4 regions of the Mesorhizobium sp. M1A.T.Ca.IN.004.03.1.1 genome follow, and region 1 is predicted to be linked to each of the others. Evidence: predicted binding sites of a transcription regulator. Region 1 holds the regulator's gene; each other region holds the start of a gene.
The links. Region 1 encodes LexA, which represses DNA repair genes until DNA is damaged. Its sites were predicted from a motif close to TGTTCNNNNTGTGTTCNG; they were not measured.
Positions count from the first base shown of each region.

Region 2: EOD29_RS18220 (metallopeptidase family protein) is a predicted target of LexA. The motif match lies at 4,384-4,401, and genes of this name have one in related genera.
Region 3: EOD29_RS06985 (sel1 repeat family protein) is a predicted target of LexA. The motif match lies at 4,626-4,643, and genes of this name have one in related genera.
Region 4: uvrA (excinuclease ABC subunit UvrA) is a predicted target of LexA. The motif match lies at 2,523-2,540, and genes of this name have one in related genera.

Region 1 is NZ_RZTV01000008.1:18,057-24,015, reverse strand. It holds gene EOD29_RS22565 (ComEC/Rec2 family competence protein) at 1-1,003, shown strand, start outside; gene lexA (transcriptional repressor LexA) at 987-1,721, opposite strand; gene glp (gephyrin-like molybdotransferase Glp) at 1,838-3,043, opposite strand; gene moaC (cyclic pyranopterin monophosphate synthase MoaC) at 3,045-3,524, opposite strand; gene trpC (indole-3-glycerol phosphate synthase TrpC) at 3,527-4,342, opposite strand; gene trpD (anthranilate phosphoribosyltransferase) at 4,344-5,354, opposite strand; gene EOD29_RS22535 (peptidyl-prolyl cis-trans isomerase) at 5,351-5,959, opposite strand, start outside.
Region 2 is NZ_RZTV01000005.1:229,848-235,806, forward strand. It holds gene EOD29_RS18195 (HAMP domain-containing sensor histidine kinase) at 1-1,310, opposite strand, end outside; gene EOD29_RS18200 (response regulator transcription factor) at 1,298-1,996, opposite strand; gene EOD29_RS18210 (CoA ester lyase) at 2,633-3,514, shown strand; gene EOD29_RS18215 (DUF1737 domain-containing protein) at 3,571-3,777, shown strand; gene EOD29_RS18220 (metallopeptidase family protein) at 3,803-4,240, opposite strand; gene EOD29_RS37170 (hypothetical protein) at 4,424-5,524, shown strand; gene EOD29_RS18230 (DUF6504 family protein) at 5,466-5,959, shown strand, end outside.
Region 3 is NZ_RZTV01000002.1:209,215-215,173, forward strand. It holds gene EOD29_RS06965 (O-acetyl-ADP-ribose deacetylase) at 1-60, shown strand, start outside; gene EOD29_RS06970 (hypothetical protein) at 181-555, shown strand; gene EOD29_RS06975 (acetyl/propionyl/methylcrotonyl-CoA carboxylase subunit alpha) at 605-2,566, shown strand; gene EOD29_RS06980 (ABC transporter substrate-binding protein) at 2,729-3,850, opposite strand; gene EOD29_RS06985 (sel1 repeat family protein) at 4,226-4,492, opposite strand; gene EOD29_RS06990 (DUF2147 domain-containing protein) at 4,928-5,269, shown strand; gene EOD29_RS06995 (hypothetical protein) at 5,663-5,857, shown strand.
Region 4 is NZ_RZTV01000008.1:127,550-133,508, reverse strand. It holds gene uvrA (excinuclease ABC subunit UvrA) at 1-2,374, opposite strand, end outside; gene EOD29_RS23175 (hypothetical protein) at 3,124-3,390, opposite strand; gene EOD29_RS23170 (ATP-dependent Clp protease proteolytic subunit) at 3,472-4,077, opposite strand; gene EOD29_RS23165 (SRPBCC domain-containing protein) at 4,101-4,592, opposite strand; gene EOD29_RS23160 (metalloregulator ArsR/SmtB family transcription factor) at 4,589-4,903, opposite strand; gene EOD29_RS23155 (cupin domain-containing protein) at 4,948-5,328, opposite strand; gene EOD29_RS23150 (single-stranded DNA-binding protein) at 5,523-5,959, shown strand, end outside.

The DNA of each region.
Region 1 (5,959 bases):
GGCAGTCGGAGTAGGTGGTGCCGCGATGACGTCGATCATTGCCGGAAGTGCCACGGCGCTGTTTGCCATCTGGCATTTCCAGCGCGTCTCGCCGCTTAGCCTGCTGGCCAATCTCGCGATCATGCCGATCGTCACGATCGTGATGTTTCTCGCCGTCGCCAGCGCGGTCATGATGCCGTTCGGCTTCGACGGGCCCTTCCTCTATTTGATGGGCAAGGGCCTGGCGGCGATGATCGCGATCTCAGCTTGGATTTCGGAGTGGTCGCCGGTCGATGCCGTGGGCCTGATCTCGATCCATTCGGTGCTGCTGGCGACGATCGCGCTCGTCATCGCCACGATGGCGACTACGTGGCTCAGGCTGGCCGCAATTCCTTTCGCTGCCGCGGCCGTCATGATCATCCCGCAGGTGCGCACGCCGGACCTGCTGATCTCGGAGGACGCGCATCTGGTGGCGATGCCGATCGGCGGCGGCGAACTCGCCATCAATCGCGCCCGCTCCAACGAGTTCACCACCGATAACTGGAAACGTGCGCTCAAGGCCGAAACGATCGTGCCGCCGGAGACATTCGCCAAGGGCACGCTGGACTTGGCCGATCCGGTCGACCTGCCGCCTGGATCGCCCTTTTACTGCACGGGCGATCTCTGCATTGGCCGGCATCCATCAGGCGCGATCGTCGCGCTCGCCGAGAACCGCGAAGCTGCCCGGCCTGCCTGCGACTTCGCAGACCTCATCGTCATCAACGACGCCACGGCCTACAATCCCTGCCGCGATCCGCGTGTCCTCGTTGTCACCAAGCGGCAGCTCGCGCGCGACGGCAGTGCCGCCGTCTTCTTCGATCCGCAATCGGCGACGGCGCGAGCAACCATTCAATACGCCGTCGAAAAACCGTACCGCCCTTGGCACGAACAGCGGCGCTACTCGCGTGAGGCGAGGGGGTTGGCGCCTTACAAGAAGCCCGAGAAGCCGGAAGCCAAGCCGCAGCCCCTCAGTAGCGGCGGATGAGCCCGACGAGCTTGCCCTGAACCTTGACGCGATCGGGACCGAAGATGCGCGTCTCATAGGCCGGATTGGCAGCCTCGAGCGCGATGGAGGCGCCCTTGCGGCGGAAGCGCTTCAGCGTGGCCTCCTCGTCGTCGACCAGCGCCACGACGATCTCCCCGGGGCTCGCAGTGCTGGCGTTGCGGATGATGACCGTGTCGCCGTCGAAGATGCCGGCCTCGATCATCGAGTCGCCTTTGACCTCGAGCGCGTAGTGCTCGCCGCCCGCGATCATGTCCGGCGGCACTGTGATCGAATGCGTCTGGTGCTGGATGGCGTCGATCGGCACGCCGGCGGCAATGCGACCCATCACCGGGATGGAGACGGCTGAACCGGCGTCGTCGTCATTGCTGGGCGTCGGCGTGCGGGCGGGCGCCGCGGGTTTGATCTGGCGGCCGAGATTGCCTTGGCCGCCCTGGATGACGCTCGGCGAGAATTTCTTCGCCGCATTTAGGCCGGGCGCGATCGAGTCAGGTAGGCGCAGCACTTCAAGGGCACGCGCCCGGTTCGGCAGCCGGCGAATGAAACCGCGCTCCTCCAGCGCCGTGATCAGGCGGTGGATGCCCGATTTCGAGGCAAGGTCGAGCGCTTCCTTCATCTCATCGAAAGACGGCGGAATGCCGCTCTCCTTGAGCCGTTCATGGATGAACATCAGCAGTTCATGTTGTTTGCGCGTCAGCATGGCGGCCCCCATGGGTTCTGAAACCAGAATCAGAAAAACAAACCCAGAACAAACACTATCTGTTCCAGTTGTGTTCCGCAACCGTTTAAAGTTTAGTGAATGTGTTGACGTTTTGTTCAGCGTAACATCAGAACGCTGCATTCCTCGCCGGCTTCAGCTGTCGGCGCGAAGGGTTGGCGCACGATCAGGCCATTGGCATCGGCGAGCATCCTCAACATCGAGGAATCCTGGATGCCGAACGGTGTTGCGATCAACCCCCCCGCATCTTCGCGGACCACGGCGCGCACATAGTCCTGCCTGAGATCGTTGGCGTGCATTGCGACGCCTAACCGGGCCGTGCGGATTTCCTGACGGCAGGACCGGCCGCCCAGCCGCGCCAGAAGCGGCTTCAGGAACAGCTGCGAGCAGACCAGGCTTGCGACCGGATTGCCGGGCAGGCCGATGCAGCGAATGTCGCCGAGCCGGCCAAACATCAGCGGCTTGCCGGGACGCATGGCGATCTTCCAGAAGTCGAGCTGCATGCCTTCGCCGGTCAGCACGTCATGGATCAAGTCGTGGTCGCCGACGGAGGCGCCGCCAAGCGTGACGATGACGTCGGCGCCGGCCTTGACCGCCTTCTTGACCAGGGCCGCGATCGCGTCCTTGCGGTCGGCGGCGATGCCGAGGTCGAGCGAGCGCGCGCCGACCGACTGGGCCGTAGCTGTGACGCCACAGGCATTCGACGAGATGATCTGGTCGGGGCCGAGCGCGCTGCCCGGCGGCAGCAATTCGTCGCCGGTGGCGATGATGGCGAGCAGCGGCTGCCGCACCACGTTGAGACTCGGATGGTTGGCCGATGCCGCCAGCGAAAGCGCCGCCGGATCGAGCTGGCGGCCTTTTTCGAGGAGCAGGTCGCCCTCGCAGAAGTCGAGGCCGCGGCGACGGACATTGCGTCCCTCCGCGGTCGGCTCGGTCACTTCGATGCCGCCGCCGCCGAGATCGCGGACATTCTCCTGGATAACGATGGTATCGGCGCCTTCGGGGAGCGGCGCGCCGGTGAAGATGCGCACGGCCTCGCCCTTGCCGACAGAGCCGGTGAAGCCACGCCCGGCGGGCGCCATGCCGATCACGGAGAGCCGGGCCGGCGCCGAGGCTACGTCGGCGGCCCGTACGGCATAGCCGTCCATCGCCGACGCATTGAAGGGCGGCTGGGTGCGCAGAGCCACCACCGGGTCGGCCAGCACCCGGCCGGCTGCTTCGGCCAGCGGCACGCTTTCGCCTGGCAGCGCGGTCGCGCCGTCCAACAGGCGTTGGAGCGCCTCGGCGACCGGAAGCAAAGCCATGCTAAGAACCTGCCTTGTAGTCGCCCGACTTGCCGCCGGTCTTCTCGACCAGCCTGATGCCGGAAATCGCCATGGCGCGGTCCGCTGCCTTGGCCATGTCGTAGATGGTGAGGCAGGCGACCGACGCCGCGGTCAGCGCCTCCATTTCCACCCCGGTCTTGCCGGTAACCCTGGCAAGCGCGCTGACCCTCAGGCCAGGGAGCGCGTGGTCGGGCTCGATCTCGACGGCAACCTTGGTGAGAAGGAGGGGATGGCAAAGCGGGATGAGCTCATGCGTCTTCTTGGCCGCCATGATGCCGGCGATGCGCGCCGTGCCCAGCACGTCGCCTTTCTTGGCGTCGCCGGCCAGGATCATCTCCAGCGTTTCCGGCTGCATGGTGACATACCCTTCGGCGATGGCCGTGCGCGTCGTCTCGGCCTTGCCGCCGACATCGACCATGTTGGCTTCGCCCTTGGCGCCGAGATGCGTAAGCGCGGGCATCCTCAAACGGCCTCGGCCGGCGCCTTGCCCGTCAGCAGAAGGGCGGTCGCGGCGGCCACGTCGGCCTGCCGCATCAGGCTTTCGCCAACGAGGAAGGTGCCGATCTTGCTCTTTTCCAGCCGCCGGCAGTCCTGATGGGTGAAGATGCCGCTCTCGCTGACCAGCAGCCGGTCGTCCGGGACCATGGCGGCAAGCCGCTCGGAAACGTCGAGGCTGGTTTCGAAGGTTCTCAAATCGCGGTTGTTGATGCCGATCAGCCGCGACGAGAGGCGAAGCGCGCGTTCCATCTCCTGTTCGTCATGCACCTCGACCAGCGCGTCCATGCGGAGATCGAAGGCCGTGGCTTCCAATTCACTGGCCAAGGCGTCGTCGACGCTCGCCATGATGATGAGGATCGCGTCCGCGCCCCAGGCGCGGGCTTCATGAACCTGATACGGGTCGAAGAGGAAATCCTTGCGCAGGGCGGGCAGGCTAACGGCGGCGCGCGCTGCGGTCAGAAAGCCGGGCGCGCCCTGGAAGGACGGTGCGTCGGTCAGCACCGAAAGACAGGCAGCACCGCCTTGCTGGTAGGCCCTGGCGAGCGCCGGCGGGTCGAAGTCGGCGCGGATCAAGCCCCTGGAAGGGCTGGCCTTCTTGATCTCCGCAATCAGCGCGAAGCCGCCAGCCTTCCGCTTGGCCTCAAGCGCCGCAAGGAAGCTGCGCGGGGGTTCCGCATCCTTGGCCTTCGCCTTGACCTCGGCAAGCGGCGCGCTGAGCTTTGCGGCGGCGATCTCATCGCGCTTGTAGGCTTCGATCTTGCGCAGGATATCGGACAAAATTCTAACCGTTCGAAATCTCGATGAGCTTGTCGAGCACCGCCAGCGCCCGGCCGCTGTCAATGGCCTGCGCTGCTGCCTCGATGCCATCGCCGAGCGTCGTCGCCTTGCCGGCCACCACCAGCCCGGCGCCGGCATTCATCAGCACAGTGTCGCGATAAGCGCCGGCAGCGCCGCCCAGCATATCGCGCAATGCCCTGGCATTGTAGGCCGCTTCGCCGCCGCGCAGATCTTCCTTGTTATGCCGCTTCAGTCCGACCGCTTCCGGAGTGAGGGTAAAGGTGCGGATCTCGCCGCCGGCGAGCTCTGCGACCTGCGTCTCGCCCGTGGTGGTGATCTCGTCATAACCGTCGCCGTGCACGATCCAGGCATGATCGGTACCCAGCGCCTTCAGCGTCTCAGCCACCGGCATGATCCATTCGGGCAGGAAGACGCCAACCATCTGCCGGCCGACGCCGGCTGGATTCGACAGCGGCCCGAGCAGATTGAAGATGGTGCGCGTGCCGAGCTCGCCCCGGACAGGACCGACATGCTTCATCGCCGGATGATGCGCTGGCGCGAACATGAAGCCGACGCCGGCCTCCTGGATGCAGCGGCCGATCGTCTCCGGTGCGATGTCGACTTTGACGCCTAGCGCCATCAGGACATCCGCCGCGCCGGTCAGCGAGGACAGGCCGCGATTGCCGTGCTTGGCCACCGGGACACCCGCGGCGGCGATGACGAATGCCGATCCGGTCGAAATGTTGACCGAATGCGAATTGTCGCCGCCGGTGCCGACGATGTCGATGGCGCCGCGCGGGGCTTCGACGCGGAGCATCTTGGCGCGCATCGTGGCGACCGCGCCGGAGATCTCGCTCACGGCCTCGCCGCGCACGCGCAACGCCATCAGGAAGCCACCGATCTGCCCCGGCGTCGCGTCGCCCGACATGATGATGTCGAAGGCCTCGCGCGCTTCCTCGAAGGAGAGCGCGGTGCCGGTCGCGACCTTGGCGATATATGTCTTAAGCGCGCTCATCGTGTCTGTGCTTGGGAAACGGCGGCCGGATCGATACGAACGTCATATTGCGACTGCAGCTGCGCCACCAGCTGATCGAGCAGGTCGTCGGATATGCCGGCGCTGAAAGATTTCTGCGCGTCTTCCGGGACAGAGCTGCCATCGGCACCGGCAGGTTCGAAGACTTCGGCAACCTTGAACAGGATCTGACCGTCGCCGGTGGGCGAGGGGATCAGGCCCGTGCTGCCTTCGCCGACGCCGAACATGGCCGCCGCGCCCTCCTTGCCGAAATCGGCATCGTCGGCTTCGCGCTTCAGGCCGCGCTTGGTCTGCTTCTCGAGCTTAAGCTCGCCCGCGATCACGTCGAGCGTCGCACCGGCCTTGAGGCGCTTTTCCAACTCCCCGGCCTTGGCGGTGAGCCGCTTGTCGGTCTCGGCCGCGGTCCAGTCGGCCACCACCTTCTGGCGAACCTCGTCCAGCGTGCGGTCGCGCGCCGGCGTGATCGACTGGACTTCATAGAAAACGAAGCCGTTGGCGGCAGTGGTCAGGCCTTCATTCTCGGTGTTCGGCTCGGCCTCGAAGACGGCCTTGATGAGGTCCGCCGATTGCGGCAGGTCGTTGACGAT
Region 2 (5,959 bases), on a different contig from region 1:
CGTGCGGAATTGTCGACGAGGTTGGCGAGCACGATCGCGAGATTCTCGCCCGAGATGCCGAGGCCGATATCGCTGCCCGATTCGACGCGTACCTCCAGCCTGGCGTCGACCGGCAGCAGCGCCAGCGCCGCGCCGATTGTCGTGCTTTCGCCGCTCGGCGCCAGGTTTTCCGCGCGCGCCAGTTCGAGCAGCCGGCGCACCAAGAGATTGAGCCTCCCGGCATCGGTGACGATGTTGTTGGAAAAACGCCGTCGCTCGTCCTCGTCCATCGTCCCGCCGGAATCCCTGAGCAGCTCGGCCGCGCCCTGGATCGCCGTCAGCGGCGATTTCAGCTCATGCGAGACATGGGTGGCGAAGGTCTGGATGCTGTCGGAGCGCGCCTGGAGTTTTTGCGCCATGTCGAGGAAGGCGGCCGACAGCGCCGCCATCTCGCGCGTGCCGTGATGGGCGAGCGGCCGCATTGCCTCGCGGTCGCCGGCGGCGATGCGTTTGGTGCGCTCGATCAGCGCGTAGATCGGCCGGCTGACGGTGCGGATGAACACCAGCGCGATCAGCAGCGTGCCGCCGAGAATCGCGATCGCCGCGAGCGTGACCTTGCCGCGCTCGCCATAGAGATGTTTCACGATGTTGTTCGGCGTCCGCGACATATAGACCACGCCGGCGACCCTGCCGTCGAGCTCGACCGGCAAGGCGACGAAGACGCGCACCTTGGTGCCGCGACTCACCGAATAGAGCGGCGGCGGCGGCTGGTCGGGGATCCGCAGGCGAAGCTCGCTTGCATAGGCGCCTGCGAGCGCCTGCCGCACCTCCTCGACCGCAACGAAAGACTGTCCGACCTCACCGCCGCCGGCAATCACCACGCCATGCGGATCGAGCAGCCGGAAGCCGGCAAGCGTTGTCTTCTGCGCCTCGTCCAGAATGCCGTCGAGCTTTGCGCCTATGGCCGCGAAGTCCGGATCGGCGGTGGCGGGAACGGCCGCCGGTCGCGACGGCATGACATTGTCGGAGGCAAGGTCGAGCTGCGGCTCGATCGGCTGATAGGGGTAATTATTGTCCCTTGCCGGATCCGCCGAGATCGGCGTTCCCAACCGTTCCGGTGCAATGCCGGCCGCGCGCACCGCATCGGCATAGACGGCGGCAATCACCGCGCCCTGTGCGATGAGCTCGCCCTCGGTCTGGCGGATCAGCTGGTTTTCATAGAGCCGGAAGAAGAACAGGCCGACCAGCGGCAGCGCCATCACCACGATCAGGATGGCGACGACCACGGTGGCGAGCCTGGGCCGCCATTTCTCCTTGCTCAGCCACCGCATCGGCCGAGCCGGAAGCCGACGCCATGCACGGTCGCGATCGCATCCGAACAGCCGACCGCCGCCAACTTGGCGCGGATGTTGCGGATATGGCTGTCGACCGTGCGTTCCGAGACATGGATGTTGGATTGGTAGGCATTGGCCATCACCGCATCGCGGCCAAGCACATGCTGCGGGCGGCCAAGAAAACCTTTCAGAATCGCGAACTCGATCGCTGTTAGGGTGAGCGGCTTGCCTTCAAAGCTCGCAGCATGACTTGCCGGAACCAGCACGAGCTTGCCATGCGCGAACTGACGGTCGTCGGCGTCTTCCTCCACCACCGCCGGGCGCGCCCGCCGCAGGATGACGTTGACGCGGGCAACCAGCTCGCGTGGGCTGAACGGTTTCGTCACATAGTCGTCGCCGCCCATTTCAAGGCCGAGGATACGGTCGATTTCTTCATCGCGGGCCGACAGGAACAGCACCGGCACGTCGGAGCGCTGCCGCAGCCTGCGGCAGACCTCCAGCCCGTCCATCTCCGGCATGCCGATGTCGAGCACGATGAGGTCGGGCGCGCGGCGCTCGACCGCTTGCAGCGCGGCGGCGCCGTCGGCGACGGCGGCCGTCTTCATGCCGGCCTTTTCCAGCGCGAAGCAGATGATCTCGCGGATATGCGGATCGTCGTCGGCGACGAGGATGTTGTGCGGCATGGAATCGGCAGCTCGCTGAATACGGTTTGTCATGACAGGATTAGCAAGCGGGCAGTGCTTGTCGAGAGCGCGCAAAGGCCGCCAGTCGTGAAAGCTGGCGTCAAGACCGAACCGTCCCGAGCGCCGCCGCTCGCATCGCATGCCGCAGCCGTGATCTTGGGATGAAAGGAAGCATGACCGCCGTGATGCGCGGCCTCTGCGGCTCGACCAACCACCAGCCTTCGTTGCGGAGGCGCCGGGGCAGGGACCAGCGGGATCTGTGATGTGTTCGCATGCCGCCTGTTTCGCCGGCGGCTGCGGAAAGCGCGCGGCGGATTGGAGGAGGTTTTCCGCAAGGATTTGCAGATTTCGTGCAGGAGCAAAGTCGTTCAGGCTGGCGCCGCCTCTCACCTGCCTGCCGGCATCCTCTCCCCGTATAGTGACGGGGAGAGGGGCGCTGCCATCGCCGGCTTCGCCAATCGCCAGCATTGCAGGAGCCGACATCGCGGCCAGGCCCTTTCTCCCCGTCACTATACGGGGAGAAATGCCCGGCAGGGCAATGAGGGGCGGCGCCGGCTTCGACAATTAGCCAGAACGCAAATGAGTTCTATGGTGCCGCGCCTTGCCTCACTCGTCTCCAGCCTGCATAGATCGGCCATGACCTCTGACACCTACCGCCCGCGCCGCTCGGTGCTCTACGTGCCCGCTTCGAACGACAAGGCGCTGGCCAAGATCCCGTCCTTGGCCTGCGACGCGGTCATCATCGACCTCGAGGATGGCGTGGCGCTGGCCGACAAGGTTTCCGCCCGCGACAAGCTTACCGGCATCCTCGCCGCGCGGCCGGCGCGCCGCTGCGAGATGGTGGTGCGCATCAATCCGCTCGGCAGTGAATGGGGCATCGACGACCTGTTGACCGTCGCCAAGGCAGAGCCCGACGGCATTCTTTTGCCCAAGATCGGCACGCCGCGCGACATCCTCGAGGCCGGCGACCTGCTCGACGACAATTTCGCCCCAGATACCGTGAAACTCTGGGCGATGATCGAGACGCCCAAGGCGCTGCTCAACGTCGGCGCCATCGCCGAGCTTGGCCGCGATCCCTCTTCCCGCCTCGCTTGTTTCGTCGCCGGAACGAACGATCTGGTGAAGGCAACTGGCATTTCGGCAACGCCCGACCGGCGCTATCTCACGCCCTGGCTGCTGCAGCTTGTGCTCGCCGCCCGCGCCGGCGGCCTCGACGTGATCGACGGCGTCGCCAACGATTTTCGCGACCTCGACGCCCTCGCGCGGGAATGCGCCGAGGCGGCCGCCATGGGTTTTGACGGCAAATCGCTGATCCACCCCGCCCAGATCGAGCCCGCGAACCGCGCCTTTGCGCCGGCGCCGGAGGCGCTGGCCAGGGCGCGGGCGATCAGGGAGGCGTTCTCACGGCCCGAAAATGCCGGCAAAAGCGTCATTGCGCTGGACGGCCGCATGGTCGAGCGGCTGCATCTGGCGGATGCCGAGAAACTTCTGGCGAAGGCCGCAATCATCGGCGCATGATGCGCTCGAGCGATTCCAGGAAAGATAGACAAGCATTGGTCACGACAGGGTCGAAAATGAAACTCTACCGCTTTCTGTCCGGTCCGGACGATTCCACTTTCTGCCATAAGGTGACGGCGGCCCTGAACAAAGGCTGGCACCTGTTCGGCTCGCCGACCTATGCCTATGACAAGACGACCAAGTCGATGCGCTGCGGCCAGGCCGTGGTGAAGGATATCGAGGGCCAGGAATACACCTCGGACACCAAGCTCAGCGATTGGTAGGAAAGGGCGGCAGCCCTCTCATTCGTCACCCCGCCGCTGCCTGCTCGGCCGCTTCCTCGATCCGCTCCATGTCGTCGTCCGACAGGCCGAAATGGTGGCCGATTTCGTGGATCAGCACGTGAGTGACGATGTCGCCCAGCGTCTCCTCGTTCTCGGCCCAATAGTCGAGAATGGCGCGGCGATAGAGCGTGATGCGGTTCGGCCCCTCGCCGGTCTGCGGGTTCCAGCGCTCGGCGATGCCGCGCCCCTCGAACAGGCCAAGCAGGTCGAAGGGCGTCTCCAGCGACAGGTCGTCCATGATCTCGTCGGTCGGAAAATCGGCGATCTGGATGATGATCTCGCCGGTGAGCTTGCGGAACTCCTCCGGCAGATGGGCGTAGGCCTCCAGCGCCAGAAGTTCCATCTCGTCCATCGATGGCGAGAGTTGGTCGTGCCAGATGCGGGTCTTGTAGATGCGGGCCATGAGGTTTCCTTTGACCTCGGCATATAGGCTTTCGCGCCTGTCGAGGCAAATGGGCCCGGCTGGCTGGGTCTTGGAAGCTGAAAGCCGAAGGAATAAATTCCTTGCGACTCCGCTTGACTCTTCCAGGCCCCTCTGGAATCTATAAGAACATAACAGGAACAAGTGCTGCCGAAAGTGAACGTCATGGCGATAAGCGTCGTGGCGCGGGAAACTGTTTTTGCCCTGCGCCGCCAGATCGCAAAGATCGAGGGAACGCTGCCCGAGCGCCTGGAAGCGCCGGCTTCCGGCGCGCCAAAAGCGATTCCAGGAACAGTGCGAAGCGGTTTTTCGTCCGGACTTGCAAAAAAACAAATAGCTGGCGATGCCGCGGGATCGGATGTCACCCCCGAAATCACCATCGTCCGGCGCGGCCTCGCTGTGGCCTCGCCGGATGCCTTCCTGCATACCGGCGTAGAACGCCTCGACACCGCCCTCGGCGGCGGCCTGCCCAAGGCGGCGCTCAGTGAAATCCATGGGCTGGAGACCCGCGATGCCGGCGCCGTGGCCGGCTTTGCGCTGTCGCTCGCCAGCCTGATCCTCCAACAGAAGCAGGGCCTGCCGGTCCTCTGGATCGGAACGGCGGAGATTTTCCGCGAGGCCGGCTTTCCCTATGCCAGGGGCCTCCACGCCTTCTTCGGCATCGAGCCCGAACAATTGCTGTTTTCCGAAGCGCCGAAACTGCTCGACGCGCTGTGGATCGCCGAGGAGGCCGCCCGCATGACGGCCTTCGCCGCCGTCCTCCTCGAGATCCGCGGCAGCCCGCGGCTTCTCGACCTTACCGCGACGCGGCGGCTGCACGCCCGCGCCCAGAGCGCCGGCCGGCCAGTATTTTTGCTGCGTCAGGCCGGCCAGGCCGAGCCCACCGCGGCGCCCGTGCGCCTCATTGTTTCGGCAGCGCCCGCGGCGAGCCGCGAAACGCTCGCCGGCGCGCTGGCCGGCTCGATCGGCCGCCCCGCCTTCACCGTCGATATCGGCAAGAGCCGCACGGCCCTGCCCGGACAATTCACACTGGAGTGGAACCCCGATGAGCACGCTTTTGCCGAAAGAAGGCCCGAGGAAGAGCGGGCAGCGAATTCTGTCGCTGTGGTTCCCCTATCTTTGCGCGGAGCGGATCCTGCGCCAGCGTCTGGGGCGGTCCTGGCGTTCCCGGCCCTCGCATCACCTGCCCCCATCTTGCCCACCGCTTGTGATCAGCCATCGCGACAGCAACGCCCAGCGCATCGCAGCCCTCGACGAGCGGGCTGAGGCGCTGAAGCTGAAGCGCGGCATGGGCATTGCCGACGCGCGCGCCATGCATCCGTCGATCGATGTGGTGGAGGCCGACCCGGAAGCCGACCGCCGCCTGCTCGAAGGCCTCGCCGACTGGTGCGACCGCTACACGCCGCTGGTGGCGATCGACGGCGAGGACGGGCTGTTTCTCGACGTCACCGGCTGCACGCACCTGTTTGGTGGCGAGCGGGCCATGCAGGACGAGATCCTCACCCGTTTCTTCCAGCAGGGTTTCGATGTTCGCGCCGGCCTCGCCTCGACGCCGGGCGCCGCCTGGGCGGCGGCGCGCTTCCACGGCGACCGCATTGTGGCCGGCGGCGAGGAGGCGGCGCTGCTTTCGCCCCTGCCGCTTTCGGCGCTGCGCATCGCGCCCGAAACCCGCGCCAGCCTGGAAAGCGTCGGCCTGCGCAC
Region 3 (5,959 bases), on a different contig from region 1:
TTCGACGATCTGACTGCCAGACTATACAGCTCAGCCGTTGCTGCGATTGGGGGAGCCTGAACTTTATGACAAAGACGTTCCACCCGTTCACGAGATCGAGATTCTTGAGTGACCATCTAGCGACGCCGGCAAATATTCGATATTGCTCATCCTGCATTGTCTCATGGGGATGGGGTAAAAATGATACGAGAATATCTGCGGAAAGCATCCGCGTCGATACTTGCAGGAATGCTTATATGCGCCTCGTGCGGCGCTGTCGTCGCCGGGTCGCTGGCTGGAAGCGAGGGGGACAAGCGCTTTCCACCCTACATCCCACGCAATCCCAAGGATCCGTGCAACAGGGCGTACAAGGCCTATTTGGCGGCGAGCGGCCATTCAGCCTACGCGACCACGCCTTATGCCCGGATCATGTCGTCTTACATCATCTGTGGTGGACACCTGAATGCGCCGTCCCAAAAGGTTGCGGAAGAGCTGGCGATGAAATCCTGCCTGGCCACGCGCGCGCACTACAAGGTGACTACGGGCGGCGCCTGCGAGATCGCCGCATCGAAGTAGGCCCGCGCCTGCCGAATTGGCGCTGCCCGTCGCAAACTCGGGAGGCTCCATGTTCGGCAAGATCCTGATCGCCAATCGCGGCGAGATCGCTTGCCGCGTCATCCGCACCGCGCGCAAGCTCGGCGTGCGAACAGTCGCCGTCTATTCGGATGCCGACGCGCGAGCGCTGCATGTCGAGATGGCCGACGAGGCGGTGCATATCGGCCCCTCGCCGGTCGGTGACAGCTATCTGCGCGGCGACAGGATCATTGCCGCGGCGCTTGCCACAGGCGCCGAGGCAATCCACCCCGGCTACGGCTTCCTGTCGGAGAACCCCGACTTCGTCGACCAGGTGACGGCGGCGGGCCTCATCTTCATCGGCCCGTCCGCCGCCTCGATCCGCGCCATGGGGCTGAAGGATGCCGCCAAGCGGTTGATGGAAAAGGCCGGCGTTCCGGTGGTGCCGGGCTATCACGGCGAAGCGCAGGAGATTGTGCTGCTTGCCACAAAAGCGCGCGAGATCGGCTACCCGGTGCTGATCAAGGCGCGCGCCGGCGGCGGCGGCAAGGGCATGCGGCGCGTCGACCATCCGGACGACTTCTCCGAGGCGCTGTCCGGAGCGCGGCGCGAGGCCAAGGCTGCCTTCGGCGACGACCGCGTTCTGGTCGAAAAATATGTCGACAAGCCGCGACACATCGAAGTCCAGGTGTTCGGCGACAATTTCGGCAATGTCGTGCATCTTTTCGAGCGCGACTGCTCGGCGCAGCGCCGCCACCAGAAGGTGATCGAGGAGGCGCCCGCCCCCGGCATGACGCCGGCGCTGCGCAAGGCGATGACGGAAGCGGCGGTGAAGGCCGCCAAGGCAATCAGCTATTCGGGCGCCGGCACGATCGAATTCATCGTCGATGCTTCCGAGGCCCTCAAAGCCGACCGCTTCTGGTTCATGGAGATGAACACACGGCTGCAGGTCGAGCATCCCGTCACCGAGATGGTCACCGGCGTCGATCTGGTCGAATGGCAGCTTCGTGTCGCCGCCGGCGAAAAACTGCCGAAGGCGCAGAACGAGATCGCCCTTGCCGGACATGCTTTCGAGGCGCGCATCTACGCCGAGGACGCGGCCAAGGGATTCCTGCCGGCGACGGGCACGCTTTATCATCTCAAATTCCCCGACACGCCGCCGGAGGATGCCGCCATGCGCATCGAGACCGGCGTGCGGGCCGGCGATGCGATCTCGCCCTTCTACGATCCGATGATCGCCAAGCTGGTGGTGCACGCTAGGGACAGAACCACCGCGCTTGGCGCGCTGCACAAGGCGCTGGCCCGAACCGAAGTTGCCGGCTCGACGGTCAACACCGCCTTCCTTGCAGCACTCGCCGCCGACGCCGATTTCGCGGCGGGCGATATCGACACCGGCCTGATCGGCCGGCATCAGGATGCTCTCGTCGCTGTTCCCCCGCCAAGCGATGAAGCGATCGCCGCGGCGGCGCTGGCAGCGACCGACGCAAGCACGGCGGGTCCGGCCGCCGATCCGTGGTCCTCGCTCGCCGGCTATGCGCATTTCCATACGCTGGCGCGCCGCACCCGGTTGCGTTACGGCGAGGAGAACATCCTGGCCCGGGTATCGGCGCGGCCTGACGGCCGCTTCCAGGTGGCGCTGGAGGCGCCGCATGACGCGATCAACGCGCACGACCTCAGGAGCATGCCGCGCAGCGCGCGCTGGCCGGGCCATGTCACGGTGTTCGAAGGAGCGGTCGGATATACATTCACGGTGCCGGATCCGCTGGCCAAGGCGGATGAGGCCGCGGCCGCGTCGGACAGCCTGCGCGCGCCGATGCCGGGATCGGTCAAGCTGGTGCGCGCGGCAGCGGGCGATACCGTTATCAAGGGCCAGCCGCTCCTAATCCTCGAAGCGATGAAGATGGAGCACACGATCGCCGCACCCCATGATGGGGTGATTGCCGAGATCGCGGCCGAAGGCGCGCAAGTGAGCGACGGCACGGTGCTGGTGCGGTTCGAGGACGCACGGGGCTGAGCTGCCGGTCGCCTTGGATCGGCAACGGGACAAACTGGCTGGGGCGGCAGGACTCCAGGGGGGCGCCGTAGAGCGCCGAACTGGCCTCCAAATCAGTGCCAAGGCACATACGAAAACGGCCGGGACAAATCCCGGCCATTTCCAATCGATCTGCAGAACGAATTACGGCTTGATCGGCGCGTATTTGCCGTCGTGCCACTGGTTGATGTCGTAGCTGGCGTTCTTCAGGTCGCCCTTCTCGTCGAAGATCACGTCGCCGACCACGGTGCTGATCGGCTTGCCGTCCTTCAGCGCCTCGGCGACCTTGGCCGGGTCGTCGGTGCCGGCGCGCTTGACGCCTTCGGCCACCGCCTGGATCACTGCATAGGAGAACAGCGTGAAACCTTCCGGTGTGAAGCCGCCTTGCTTGATCTTGGCCACGGCCTCCTTCGCTTCCGGCTTCGACTGCGGATCCGAGGGGAAGACGAACATTGTGCCTTCACCGGCCGGGCCGGCGATCTGCCAGAATTCCGGCGAGGCGATCGAGTCCGGCATGATCAGCTGGAACTTGACGTTCTGCTCCGCTGCCTGGCGCAGGATCAAGCCGGCCTCCGGATGGTAGCCGCCGAAATAGACGACGTCGGCCTTGAGCTCTTTCAGCTTGGTGACCAAAGCCGAATAGTCCTTCTCGCCGGCATTGATGCCTTCATAGTCGACCTCCTTGAGGCCGCCGGCATTCATGGTCGCCTTGACAGCATCGGCAACGCCCTGACCGTAGGCGCTCTTGTCGTGCAGGACGACGACGTTCTTGCCGGCATATTTCTTGGCGATCCATGGACCGATGAAAGCGCCCTGCGCATCGTCACGCGTGTAGAGGCGCATGATCGTCGGCCAGCCGGCCTTGGCCGCGGCGTCGGTCAGTTCCGGATTCGACGAGGCCGGGCTCATCATCAGGGTGCCGGCTTCGGCGTAGACGGCGGAAGCGGGAATGCTCGAGCCCGAGCAGGCATGGCCGTCGACGAACTTGACGCCGTTGGCAACGATACGGTTGGCGACCGACACGGCCTGCTTCGGATCGCATTGGTCGTCCTGGATGTCGATCTTGATCTTGTTGCCGTTGACACCTCCGGCGGCATTGATGGCATCCGCCGCGGCCTGCGCGCCCTGCTTGAACTGGTCGCCGATGTTGGCGAGCTGCCCGGTCATCGGGCCGACCACCGAAATCGTGATGTCGTCGGCGAAGGCAACCGATGCGCTCATCGTCAGGCCCAATGCGGCCGCGCTCAAAATACCCAATCTTTTCATGACAATAGAACTCCTCCACTTGCGCGCGGCCGTTCCGGCCACGCTTCTTCCAGAGAGCCGGGACAATTTCACCCTTCGCCGGAACTGTCGAGAGCACAATGTATCGGGATTTGGTTCATTCCGACGGGGAGTTCTTGGGCCAAGCCGCCGTTCCCATACAGCCGGAGACTGCGCAAATGCAAAAGCCGCGCCGGCCTTGTCCCGGCCGGTCGCGGCTTTTGCAGTCGAGCTTCCCGGCGCCCCGCGCACCTGAACCCGCTCGCTTCCCTGTGTTGTCGCACGGCTTGAGTTCGTTGACCTGCCGCGTTCTTGGTCTGGTTAACCGGCCTTTTGCGGCCTTGTCCCTTAAGAGCTTCCGGCCCTTACCCCGCAAAATCAGTGCATCGTCATCCATTCGCGCGCTTCGCGCAGCGCCTTGGCGATCTCGGCCTTCGACATCGATGCCGACAATTCCGAGCGCAGCTCGGCGGCGCGGAGCGATCCCTTGATCGCGGCGATGTTGAACCATTTGTGGGCGGCAATGACGTCGGTCTCGCAATCGCGGCCGGTCGCATACATCATGCCCAGTTCGAAAAGAATGTCGGCCTGGGCAGTTGCCCCCATGGCGCCGAAGCCGGCTTCAAGCATTTCAAAGCGTGCCATTTCAATCCCCTGTCTGCTCCCGAGAGCTGCCTCCTTCTGTCCCTGGAATTCCCCTGGGCGGGCCGCTCTTTCGATGCTTTCGAGGATGACGGCTCGCCTTGAATCCGTCGTTAAATGGCTTGCTTAATTTGAAGAAAACAAAGCTAAAACAAGAGGTAAACGCGAAGAACCGTTAAGCATAGGAATCCAGCAATTCAGCCGATCTGCGCCAAATTCGTCGAAAATTTGAGGCGCGGGAATCAAGACTTCGCTAACCACGGAAACCGAAGCCTTTTTCGCCATCCGTTCATTTCCAGCGACCGACGCGGCCGAAATCCTTACAAGCTTCCGTCGCGGCACCGCTTTCGTTTTGGCGATGGCTGGATTAGCTTTACGTTTGCGTAAGGGACAGAGAGGCGGAACGAGGCCCGCCGGAACCCTAAAGGGAGGACAAGCATGTTTCGAAAAGTCAGCCTGGCCCTGGCGGCCACCTTGATGATGGCAGGCGCCGCGTCGGCCGACCCGATCGAGGGCAATTGGAAGACGCAGGCCGGATCGACAGCGGCGATCGCCGGCGGCGGGGCGTTTTCCATCACGCTCAAGTCCGGCAAATATGCCGGCAAGACGATCGGCTCCTTCAAGGCGACCGGCGACAACAAGTACACCGGCACAATAACAGACCCGGAAACCGACAAGACCTATTCCGGCAAGGCGACGCTTTCCGGCACCTCGCTAAAAATGAGCGGCTGCGTTCTGGGCGGGCTGATCTGCAAGACCCAGACCTGGCACAAGCTCTGACAGTCGAACGGATGACGATGCAAAAACGGGGCCCGGCGCCCCGTTTTCTTTTTGAGCGCCGTTTCTGAGCGCAGCGCTGGACAAGGCATTTCGCAGGCCTTGGCCGGGTCATGACCCCATCAGCCAATTTGAACCGCAGATGAATACCGGTCTCAGAACCGGTTCAGAGGCGTTCGGGCATTCTCCTCGCCATTGAAGGAGAGACCAATGCTTGTCCGCCGCTTCACCATCGTCTGCCTGCTGATGAGCCTGTTCGGCATGTTCTTCGCCATCCTCGTGGCCGAAGCCGGCCGTCCGGCGCGCTCACCGCGAATGGCCCGATACCTGCCGGCTGGACTGCATGAACCATTTCGGCCGCTGAAACGACCAATACTCGAAACCGGAACGACCACCATGAACCGCATCGCTGCCTCCACCCTCAAAGCTCTTCGGCTCCTGCCGCGTGCGATGCTCATCCTGATGGTGCTTGCCGCTCCTGTGCTGGCGGTGCCGATGATGCGCGCCGACGCCGGTTCGGTCATCGAGGCGCCAACGCCGAAGAAGGCAGGCATCGGCTTCGTGCTGCTGGTCAGCCTGCAGCGTGGCTGACACGGCCAGAGAAAAATACTCCGCAAGGCGGGCTTCGCGCCCGCCTCCCCCTCCCAAGCGCTCTTCCAAATCCCTATATTGGGCCATGGAAAAGCGAATCTA
Region 4 (5,959 bases), 110 kb from region 1:
AGCGCTTGCCATGGCAGACGTCGCAGGTGACGTAGACGTCGGGCAGGAAGTGCATCTCGATCTTGATGACGCCGTCGCCCTGGCACGCCTCGCAGCGGCCGCCCTTGACGTTGAAGGAGAAACGGCCCGGCTGATAGCCGCGGGCCTTGGCCTCCGGCAGACCGGCGAACCAATCGCGGATCGGCGTGAAGGCGCCGGTATAAGTGGCGGGGTTGGAGCGGGGCGTGCGGCCAATCGGCGACTGGTCGATATCGATGACCTTGTCGAGGAACTCCAGGCCCTCGATGCGATCATGCTCGGCCGGATGCTCGCGCGAGCCCATGATGCGGCGTGAGGCCGCCTTGAACAGCGTCTCGATCAGGAAGGTCGACTTGCCGCCGCCGGAGACGCCGGTGACGCAGGTGAAAGTGCCGAGCGGGATCTCCGCCGTGACGTTCTTCAAATTGTTGCCGCGCGCGCCGATAACCTTGATACGCCGGTTCTTTTTCGCCTCGCGGCGCACCGCCGGCGTCGCGACCTCGAGCTCGCCCGACAAATATTTCCCGGTGATCGAGGCGGGCGTCGCCATGATCTGCTGCGGCGTGCCTTGCGCGATGATCTCACCGCCATGGATGCCGGCGGCCGGGCCGATATCGACGACATAATCGGCATGCAGGATGGCGTCCTCGTCATGCTCGACGACGATCACCGTGTTGCCGATGTCGCGCAGGTGCTTCAACGTATCGAGCAGGCGCGCGTTGTCGCGCTGGTGCAGACCGATAGACGGCTCGTCCAGCACGTAGAGCACGCCCGTCAAGCCGGAGCCGATCTGCGAAGCCAAACGAATGCGCTGGCTCTCGCCGCCCGACAGCGTGCCGGAATTGCGCGACAACGTCAGATAGTCGAGGCCGACATCGTTCAAGAAACGCAGGCGCTCGCGGATTTCCTTCAGCACCCGGACGGCGATCTCATTCTGCTTCTCGTTGAGCTGCGCCGGCAGATCGGTGAACCACCGGTCGGCCTTGCGGATCGACAGCTCCGTGACCTCGCCGATGTGCCTGCCGGCGATCTTGACTGAGAGCGCTTCCGGCTTCAGCCGGTAGCCGTTGCAGGCGGGGCAGGGGGTGGCCGACATGAAGCGCTCGATCTCCTCGCGCATCCAGGCCGATTCCGTTTCTTTCCAGCGCCGGTCGAGGTTGGGGATGACGCCCTCGAAGGTCTTGGTCGTTTTGTAGGAGCGCAGGCCGTCGTCATACTGGAAGGTGATCTCGCGCTCGCCCGTGCCGTGCAGCACGGCCTGCTGCGCCTCGGCGCTCAGATCCTTGAACTTGTCGCCGAGCTTGAAGCCATAGGCCTTGCCCAAGGCCTCAAGCGTCTGCGCGTAATAGGGCGAGGTCGATTTCGCCCACGGGCTGATGGCGCCGTCGCGCAGCGAGACATTCTCGTCCGGCACAATGAGGTTGGCGTCGATGGCGCGCTGGCTGCCGAGGCCGTCGCAGGTCGGGCAGGCGCCGAACGGATTGTTGAAGGAGAACAGCCTGGGCTCGATCTCGGGAATGGTGAAGCCGGACACCGGGCAGGCGAATTTTTCCGAGAACATGATGCGCTCATGCGTCTCGTTCTTCGACTTGTTGACCGAGTCCTCGCCCGTCCGGCTGGCGTCGAGCGGCTTGTCGGCGAACTCGGCCACCGCAAGCCCGTCGGCGAGCTTCAGCGCCGTCTCCATCGAATCCGCAAGCCGCGTCGCCAGATCGCCGCGAACTACGATGCGGTCGACGACCACGTCGATGTCGTGCTTGTATTTCTTGTCCAGCGCCGGCACGTCGGCGATCTCGTAGAAGACGCCGTCGACCTTGACGCGCTGGAACCCCTTCTTCTGCAGCTCCAGAAGTTCCTTGCGGTATTCGCCCTTGCGGCCGCGCACGATCGGCGCCAGCAGGTAGAGACGCGTGCCCTCGTCCAGCGCCAGCACGCGGTCAACCATCTGGCTGACCGTCTGGCTTTCGATCGGCAGGCCGGTGGCCGGCGAATAGGGAATGCCGACGCGGGCGAAGAGCAGGCGCATATAGTCGTAGATTTCGGTGACGGTGCCGACTGTCGAGCGCGGGTTGCGCGACGTCGTCTTCTGCTCGATCGAGATGGCGGGAGACAAGCCGTCGATCTGGTCGACGTCCGGCTTCTGCATCATTTCCAGGAACTGGCGGGCATAGGCCGAAAGGCTTTCGACATAGCGACGCTGACCCTCGGCATAGATGGTGTCGAAGGCAAGCGACGACTTGCCGGATCCCGACAGGCCGGTCATGACGATCAGGCTGTCGCGCGGCAGGTCGAGATCGACGTTCTTGAGATTGTGTTCGCGCGCGCCGCGAATGGAAAGATATTTTTGGTCGGCCATCGCCGGTCGCCGCCTCAGGTCTGGAATTTGCTGGATTGGCGGGTTTGTCCCGGCCATCCCCTATGTAGGTAATCTCGTCGCCGCGTCGAGAGACGCCACAATCTCGACCAAAGCGTTTAACCGCCTTTCGCGCGAGCGGGCAAGCGGAAAGAACAAAGGCCGAACACCCTCCTGACAAAGCGCTGTGGAAACAGCGGCTGCAAAAACCGTCGCGACCGATCAGTCGAAGGCATTCGACTTACCTGGACGTAACCTCCGATCGATCACATTTTTCTGTAACCGGCTCTTCAACGGTTGACGTCTCGGACCCATGGGGGCAGTCTCAAAGGCGTCAACGAAGCCGGCCGTCTGTCGATGGCCTCGTCACCCAGAGGTGGCCTGCGAGACGCCGCAGGCTTCAGCGATTTGCGCTTCGGACGACATTGCCACAACGGACCAGGAGCGGAGCATGACGCCACCGGACAGTCCCTTGAGGCTCCACGAAGCGATGGAGCCGCGGCGGGCATAGTGCCAGGGTAGGCGTGAGCGCCACCCGAAAAACGTGACCTGCCGATTCCTACAATCAGAGACCATAGTCGGATCGTCGGCTGAAAGCCGCGTTGCATCCGAAACAGAACGCCGGCAGTCCACTCCCGGCTAAAATTGGGTTTCAGATCCATGAAAGCCCCGTCCACCTGCGGAAGCAGTGGCGGGGCTTGCATTTTGCGAGTCGAAGGTCCGTCGCCGGCGTCCGCAATGCGGGGTAAGCTTCAGTGGTTGGGAGGCCTGATGGCGCCCGTTGCCATGTCGATGGTTATGCTACCCGAAATCCTGACATCGGTGTCGCCGATCTTGAACGTGCCGTTGCTGCCGGCTGGCAGTGAGTCGTCAGGCTCGGGCTGCGGCGCGGGCTTGGCGATACGGTAGTCGCTGCTCACGCCGGGCAGTTTTTGTGTCGAATTGTCGTCGGCAAAAGCGGCGGTGCCGACCGCAAGCACGCCGGCGACTGCGACAACGGCAAAACCCAGATTCGTCAAGGAACGCGCTCGGATCATGCGCGAACTATAGAGGCGCGCCGAAGGCGAGGCCAGATGCGCCGCAATCAATTTGCCGCGCGGTCAGGCCGCCTTCTTGCGCGTGTCGTAGACATGGTCGACGAGGCCCCAGGCCTTCGCTTCCTCGGCGGTCATGAAATAGTCGCGGTCGAGCGTGCGCTCGACCTCGTCATAGGTCCGGCCGCAATGCTTGGCGTACAGCTCCGTCATGTGGCGCTTGGTGCGCAGGATGTCCTCGGCGTGGCGCTGGATGTCGGAGGCCTGGCCCTGGAAGCCGCCCAGCGGCTGATGCAGCACGATCCTGGTGTTGGGCAGCGCGATGCGCCGACCGGGCGAGCCTGCCATCAACAGGAATGAGCCCATCGAGGCGGCAAAGCCCATGCACACCGTCGACACCGGGCAGGAGATGTACTGCATGGTGTCGTAGATGGCGAAGCCGCTGGTCACCACGCCGCCCGGCGAGTTGATGTAGATCGATATCTCCTTGTCGGGATGGTCCGATTCCAGCGACAGGAGCTGCGCGCAGACCAGCGCCGACACGCCGTCATTGATCTCGCCGTTGATGAAGACGATGCGTTCGCGCAGCAGCCGCGAGAAAATGTCGAAGGCGCGCTCGCCGCGGCTCGACTGCTCGATCACCATCGGCACGAGATTGGCAAAGGCGCTCATCGCAGATCTCCTCGGTTCTTTGGTCAAGCCGCGCGCAGCATCATGCTTGGCGCGTTGGCGGCAGCTGGGCTCTTGCGCGCGTGGAGCGAAATCCCGCAGCCGGCGCCGGAAACGGCGACGACAGGTTGCGCGACCGTCGCGAAACCATCATGGACGATTCTGAGATGCGTGCCGCCGGAAACCGTGCGCGCGAGCGTGAAGGTGACAATGCTTTCGAAGATGGCACGGTCGAATGCCGGTAGCCGGTCGGCAGTGTCCACGCCCGGTCGCTCGCGCCAGGAATAGCGCAGCAGCTTGCCGGGCTCGGCCTCGAGCACTTCGCACTCGATCGGCGCGTTTGGTCCGGCAAAGGCAAAGCGCTCACCGATCGCTGGCTTGATGTCGTTGGGCATCGGCCAAGCGGCGAGCAATTCCGGCTCGGTGAGCGCCCGCCAGACTTTTTCCGGCGGATCGGCAAGCTCGCATTCGAAGCTGAGCGGCGCGTTGGCCGCTGCTGGGTGTTTGGTAATCGTCATTGGTCCATTTCCTTCAGAACCCTCTTCAAACGCTCGATGCGCTCCGGCCAGAAGGCGCGGTAGCGTTCGATCCAGCCGAGCAAGGGATCGAGCCCTTGAGGGTCGGCGCGGTAATAGGCGTTGCGGCCGGCGCGCCGCTCGATCACCAGTCCGGCGCCGCGCAGCACGGCAAGATGCTGCGAGACGGCCGGCTGCGACACGCTGACGCCGGCGCGCAGCTCGGACACCGTCAATTCGCCGGCCGCGAGCCGCTCGTAGACGGCGCGGCGTGTCGGATCGGCCAGGGCCCGGAAAATCTCTGCTTCGATCATGCGCAAAGCATAAGTCGATACTTATTGGTTTGGCAAGCGCCGTTTTAGGCCGTCCAGCGTCTCACCGGCTCCGCCGCTCCGTCGAAGCTTGCCTCGAAGATTGGCGATGCGAGCACGGCATGGATGTGAAGCGTGCCGGAAGCCACGTTTCGAAAGCCATGTTTGCGGTGCGCGGGAATGATCAGGGACTGCCCGGCGGCAAGCACGGCCCGTCGGTCGTCGACCCACATTTCGGCTTCGCCGGCAATCACCGTCAGTACTTCCTCGACCATATGCGCATGCGTTGGTGCGCCGCTACCCGGTCCGACCCACTGCTCGAATATGCAAAGGCCCGCCGCGCCATTGGCGGCGGCAACATGCATGCGGGTTTCGACCCCGGCGCGCCACGTTTCGCGCGGCTGATCCTCATGCGAAACAACGTTCATTCCGATATCCCCCTTGTTTCCTGCCCAGGAATACTACCTGTTGCTGACATTCCTTGACAGAAACAGCGGTCAAGACTAGAACGAACAGAGAACAAAAACCTTGTGGGAAAAGCCAGCCTTCGCGGGCATGGGCGAACCGCAGGCTGTAAGGTGAGCGACTTAAAATTTGTTTCGGATGAGCGCGGAGAAGTATGATGGCGGGTAGCGTCAACAAGGTCATTCTGGTCGGCAATCTCGGGGCGGACCCTGAAATCCGCCGCCTGAATTCGGGCGACCCGGTCGTCAACATCCGCATCGCCACGTCGGAAAGCTGGCGCGACAAGAATTCCGGGGAGCGCAAGGAAAAGACGGAGTGGCACAATGTCGTCATCTTCAACGACCAGCTCGCCAAGGTGGCGGAGCAGTATTTGAAGAAGGGCATGAAGGTCTATGTCGAGGGCCAGCTGCAGACGCGCAAATGGCAGGACCAGACCGGCAACGATCGCTACACGACCGAGGTCGTACTGCAGAAATTCCGTGGCGAGCTGCAGATGCTCGACGCGCGCGGCGAAGGCGGCGGCCAGGTCGGCAGTTATGCCGGCGGCGGCAACAGCCGGGGTTCCGATTTCGGCCAGTCGGGCCCGAACGAAGG